DNA from 2 places in the Pseudovibrio sp. Ad46 genome. Region 2 is predicted to be linked to the other one. Evidence: riboswitches for the same ligand, from Rfam matches in the RefSeq annotation. Region 2 holds a riboswitch; the other holds the start of a gene.
The links. A riboswitch is a leader RNA that binds a small molecule or an ion and turns the genes downstream of it on or off. The one in region 2 is predicted to bind thiamine pyrophosphate.
Positions count from the first base shown of each region.

Region 1 (3,112 bases), on a different contig from region 2:
GTTTACGTTGATCAGCTCCACATCATCAGAACTTAGACCTGCATTGGAAAGCATCTTCCCAAGCATGGCGTTCTCAAACCCGGATGTGGAATAACCAATACGCTTGCCTTTCAGGTCTGCAATCTCCTTGATCGGTCCGTTTTCCAAAACAATTAGCGTGTTCAGAGGTGTAGAGACCAGCGTCCCGATCCGCATCAACGGCATGCCCTCATCAATCTGAGGGTGCAACGTCTGCTGATAGGAAACCGCAATATCACCCTGCCCTGCTGCAACAAGCTTTGGTGGCATGGAAGGATCAGCAGGCTCAATCAGCTCAACATCAAGGCCCTCATTTTCAAAGAAACCCCGTGCCTTGGCAACCACGATTGGTGCATGGTCTGGATTCGCAAACCAATCCAGCAACACAGTCAGCTTGTCCGCTGCTTGCACTTGAAGCGTGCTCGCAAGCATTGCCGCACCAAACAGCATACCTAGTTTTTTCATAAGGTTACGTCCTCATACTCTGAGACCTAGATCTCTTTCTGCCAATAGATCATCCGAGAAGTGGCGAACTCAACAACTGCCCTCAGGCTCAACACCATCACCGCAAGCAAAATCAACGCCGCAAACATCGTCGCTGTTTGCATGCGTGCATTGGATTGCAACATGATGAAAGCTAGTCCCCCTTTTGCACCAACCCACTCTCCAACCACCGCCCCAATAGGAGCGAACACCGCTGCAATGCGCATACCAGAAGCCAGAGATGGCAAGGCGGCTGGAATGCGAATGTAGCGAAGTGTTTGCCAGCGGTTCAGACCGTGCAGCTTGCCAAGGTCGAGCAGTGATTGATCAGTCCTGCGCAAACCATCGAAGAAGGTCGAGGTCACAGAAAAGAAGATCACAATCACGGCCATCACAACCTTGGAGGCGAGCCCAAAGCCGAACCACAGCACCAGAAGCGGTGCAATTGCAAACACAGGAAGAGATTGGGTCGCTGCAATCGGAGGCAGCAGAAACAGGCGTATCCGAGGAGACACTGCCAGCAAAACAGCCAGCGAAGCTCCAGCGCTCACACCAAAGAGAAAACCGAGAACAGTCTCCCAAGCGGTAATGCCTGCATGATGCAGCAGAAAGACGCCCTGATTGAGAAAAGCGGAAAAAACCGCCGCCGGACCTGGCAAGAGAAACGGAGGAAACTCTCCAATCCGAACCACACTTTCCCAAATGGCGATAAAAAGCAAAATCCCGAAAAGACTTCGGAGAATTCGTTTCAAAGCTCGCTTCAGCATGCAGACTCCCAACAATGGTATTGGGCATCACAAACAGGCGGAAGAACGGAGCTACATTAGCTCTCTGGGATGTTTTCAGCACAGGAGCTCCCGTTACAGCAAAATGCAAACATGGAGATCCGGGAAGAATGGCTCAGGTCCCGTCCCTTCGCCGGCATTACCCGGATCAGGTTCAAAGGGTTTAGCTCATCGCAATCTCAGCTTTTCGAAAGAAAAGCACCCCTCGGAATAGCAAGGAACATGCGCGTTTCTGCTGAAGGATGCAAGCAGATTTTACTCTGATGGACGACTGCATAATGAAAAAGGCCTCAGCCCAAAGAGAGCCAAGGCCTTTGAAATCTAAGCTAAACAGCTGAAACTAGATTACTTCCAGCTCTTGATTGCCTGTGCGATAACTTTGTTGCCGGTTGTGCCTTTTTCAAAGGTCAACATTGCACGGCGACCGCTGTTGTACAGCAGTGGAACATCAATCCACTCACGCTCAGCAAGACGCTTCAGGTTCTTCGCTTTTTCATCATCACTGTCAGACAGCGCAATCCAGAAGAGAGTGTCAGAAACCTTCACGGCAGCACCATCAAGCGGGTCACCTGCTTCGGACTCTGTCTTCTTCAGGATCAGGCCAGGCACCTTCTCAACACCTTTGCCATCAAACCCTTCTGGGAAGATGAAGTTCAGCTCAAGCAGATGGCTGGCTGGCAAAGATTGATCGCTATTCGGCTTCAACGTCATCTCAACAGAGAAGTTACGAGATGGCAGCGTAGCAACAGCCTTGATGACAGAATCGCCATTAGCTTCATCCAATGACCAAACAACGTTCCCGCGTGATGCAGAACCTGCTGCACCCGGCGTCAAAGCCTCTTCGTAAAGTATGCTCTGTTGTGCAACAGGAGAAACCGCAGCTTCCGTTCCAATGGTTTCAGCTGGCGGAACAGAATTGGTCTCAACTGCAGTACTTTGCTGAGCAGGTTCCGTCACCGGCAAAACCTGCTCAGAAGATGTGTCTTCTGCCGGTGCTGCTGGAGTTTCAACCACACGCACGACTGGAGGCTCAGTTGTTGTCTCGGTTGGCGCAGCGCTGGATGAATTCCGGGTAATCCGGGTCGTCTGAACCCGTGTCGCATCCGGAGAAACCTTTGCCCCTTCATCAGATGGCAACAAGCGGTCAGTGTTCTTCTTCGGCGTGCGTTCCGGCTGAACCCGAAGCGGCTCATCTTCATTCGAAGGTGCGCTCTCTGGCGCAACAGTCTCACCGGTTTCAACTGGAAGAACCAAAGAGAGAATAACATCGCGCAGACTATAGACACCTGCGGTAACGCCCAAGATTATCAGTATGACCACAATGATGCCGACAATACCCGATGTGTTGGAAGGCTTCAGCCCTTCTTCCTGCTCAATCGCATCACCAACGCGCTGCGCAACGGCTGGCTTGCGGGAGGAAGCAGGTTTACGGCTCGTCTTTGGCTTAACCTTGGCAGGCTCATCGATCTCAGGACGCGACTTACCTTTTGTTTCCAGCTTAGTGCGACGTGCCTCACCCGGCACCCAGGAGCGCTCTTCTGCGCTCGTCTCAACAGCACCTTTGGTTGGCAGAGACGCAGCAGGTTCACCCGTCTCTTTGTCATCCATAGAGCCAAGGTCAGGCTCTTTGCGCTCGCTGGCAGATTCAGGCAGCTGATCACGCGCCATCTGATTGGCCTGATGAGCGGCGTTGCCGAGATCCTGCGCGGCACGAACCGCCTCTTTAAACACGTCTGCTTTAGCAGCAGGTGCTTTTGGCTCATCGCGCGCTGGAGTATCGGCCTTTGTACCTGCCTTAGGCGTATCGCCAGCAGGTGAAGATGCAG
Region 1 is NZ_LMCG01000081.1:45,868-48,979, forward strand. It holds gene PsAD46_RS25495 (ABC transporter substrate-binding protein) at 1-483, opposite strand, end outside; gene PsAD46_RS25500 (ABC transporter permease) at 510-1,268, opposite strand; TPP riboswitch at 1,395-1,502, opposite strand; gene PsAD46_RS25505 (hypothetical protein) at 1,632-3,112, opposite strand, start outside.
Region 1: another riboswitch for thiamine pyrophosphate. It lies ahead of PsAD46_RS25500 (ABC transporter permease); the one in region 2 lies ahead of thiB (thiamine ABC transporter substrate binding subunit).

Region 2 (3,112 bases):
GCTTCGGGTTTGGCCGTGAGGATATCTGGGGTCCGGAGATCGACACCTATTGGGGATCTGAGAAAGAATGGCTTGCGCGCAGTGAAGAGCGCTATGACGATCTGGATGACCCTTCAACGCTCGAAAACCCGCTTGCAGCAACCCATATGGGTTTGATCTACGTGAACCCGGAAGGCGTGAATGGCGTTCCCGGTCCGCAAAAAACAGCTGATCAGATCCGCGAAACCTTTGCTCGTATGGCAATGAATGACGAGGAAACTGCTGCGCTGACGTGCGGTGGTCACACCGTTGGTAAAACCCATGGACGCGGTGCCGTCGATAACATCGGTGTCGCACCGGAAGCCGCTGGTCTTGAAGAGCAGGGCTTTGGCTGGTCTAACCCCGGACAGGATGGCAAGGCAACGAATGCCTTCACCTCTGGCATCGAGGGGGCGTGGACCACACACCCAACCACGTTCGATATGGGCTTTTTCGATATGCTGTTCGGCCATGAATGGGAGCAGGTAAAATCTCCCGCTGGCGCGTGGCAATGGGAACCCGTCTCCATCAAGGAAGAAGACAAGCCTATCGATCCAACCGACCCGTCCGTTCGTCATAATCCAATCATGACTGATGCGGATATGGCAATGAAGGTTGATCCGATCTACAACGAATACTGTCAGAAGTTCATCGCAGATCCTGAATATTTCAGAGATACCTTTGCACGTGCGTGGTTCAAGTTGACCCACCGCGACATGGGACCGAAGGCAAACTATCTTGGCCCGGATGTACCGAAAGAAGAGCTCATCTGGCAGGATCCTGTTCCAGCAGGCAGCACCAACTATGATGTTGCTGCTGTGAAAGCAAAAATCTCAGCAAGTGGTTTGAGCAATGAAGATCTGATCAAAACCGCCTGGGACAGCGCACGTACCTATCGCGGTTCTGATATGCGCGGTGGTGCCAACGGTGCTCGCATCCGCCTTGCTCCCCAAAAGGATTGGGTTGGCAATGAGCCAGACCGGCTTGCCAAAGTTCTGGCTGTGCTTGAACCAATTGCAGCGCAGACAGGAGCCTCAGTCGCAGATGTGATCGTGCTGGCAGGCAACGTTGGTGTAGAAAATGCCATCAAGGCAGCTGGTTTCAACGTGGAAGTTCCATTTGCTTCTGGTCGCGGTGATGCAACAGATGCGATGACAGACGCGACATCCTTCTCTGTATTGGAGCCTATTTCTGATGGCTTCCGTAACTGGCAGAAGCAAGAGTACGCTGTTAGCCCGGAAGAGATGATGCTGGATCGTGCTCAGCTCCTCCGTCTCACTGGCTGGGAAATGACTGCACTTGTTGGTGGCCTGCGCGTTCTTGGTGCCAATTATGGCGGTTCAAAGCATGGTGTCTTCACGGACCGCGAAGGTCAGCTGACAACGGACTTCTTCGTCAACCTGACCGATATGGACAACAGCTGGCATCCACTCAAAGATGGCACCTATGAGATCCGCGACCGCAAATCTGGCAAGCCTAAGTGGACTGCAACCAGTGCTGACCTTGTGTTTGGCTCCAATTCAGTCCTGCGCGCTTATGCTGAAGTGTATGCTCAGGATGACAACCACGAAAAGTTCGTTCGCGACTTCGTGGCAACATGGACCAAGGTCATGAACGCCGACCGCTTCGACCTGACAGCCTAATAAATGCGACCAGTCCGGGCAGGGAACTGCCCGGGCTTCTTCTTGCAACTCCCTACAGGTGCCCTCTCCATCCCAGCTATATCCAGTTGCGCTTCTGTGTTTTTCCGGTTAAGAACCGCTTGACCTCGGGGTGCGCGTATTTGTCGTGCTGAGATGCTTTAGTGGCGAACCCGTTGAACCTGAACCGGCTAGAACCGGCGGAGGGAAGGGTACCGGTTTCACCCATCCTTGCCCTCTCGCCGCAATGGAGGATGACTTGAAACATCTGTTAATTGCTGCGGGATTACTCACTGCAACATCAGCGATGGCTGCTGAGAAGCCTCAACTGACAGTTTACACATACGACAGCTTCGTTTCTGACTGGGGCCCAGGCCCAAAAGTGGAAGAAGCGTTTGAGGCTGTATGTGACTGTGACCTAAAACTTGTTGGCGTCGAAGATGGCGCAGCACTGCTTTCCCGCATTCGTCTTGAAGGTAAAAACTCAGATGCCGATGTGGTGCTGGGTCTGGACACCAATCTGGTAGAGACCGCCAAGAAAACTGGCTTGTTTGCACCACACGCTGTTGAAGCCCAATATACACTGCCAGTGGAGTGGGCTGACGAAACCTTTGTGCCGTACGATTGGGGCTACTTTGCCTTCGTACACAAGGCTGGCGAAACCGTACCAACCAACTTCCGCGAGCTTGCGAAGAGTGATGCCAAGATCCTTATTCAGGATCCACGCTCCTCTACCCCCGGCCTCGGGCTGTTGCTTTGGGTGAAAGCGGCTTACGGAGACGAAGCTGCTGATGTTTGGGCGGATCTTTCCGATAACATCGTGACGGTTACAAAAGGCTGGTCTGAAGCCTACGGTCTTTTCCTTGATGGGGAAGCGGACATGGTGCTCAGTTACACCACGTCTCCGGCTTACCACCTGATTGCCGAGGAAGATAACAGCAAGACCACTGCCGCGTTTGAAGAAGGCCATTACATGCAGGTTGAAGTAGCGGCAAAGCTTGCCGGGACTGATCAGCCAGAGTTGGCAGACAAGTTCCTGAACTTCATGGTTTCAGATGCTTTCCAGACAATCATTCCAACAACCAACTGGATGTATCCAGCTGTGACCCCAAAAGGTGGCTTGCCTGCGGGCTTTGACACACTGCAGGTGCCTGAAAAAGCTTTGTTCTTTAAGCCTGAAGAAGCTGCTGCTGCAAGACGTGAGGCTCTGCCGGAATGGCTAGAAGCGCTCAGCCAGTAAGTTCGCTTCCCGGTGTTGCCGCGGCATTTCTTGTCGCGGCACTCATACTTGGCACGTTGGCCGCGGTTGCTCTGCGAACCGAAGCGGGTCACGGCTTTTCCTCTTCCGATTGGGCCGCTCTCAAGTTTACGCTTACGCAGGCTGTGCTTTCTGCCGTGATCAGTGTTGCACTGGCTGTGCCGGTTGCGCGCGCGCTGGCGCGACGGCGGTTTCC
Region 2 is NZ_LMCG01000041.1:39,117-42,228, forward strand. It holds gene katG (catalase/peroxidase HPI) at 1-1,661, shown strand, start outside; TPP riboswitch at 1,778-1,884, shown strand; gene thiB (thiamine ABC transporter substrate binding subunit) at 1,918-2,898, shown strand; gene PsAD46_RS09395 (ABC transporter permease subunit) at 2,874-3,112, shown strand, end outside.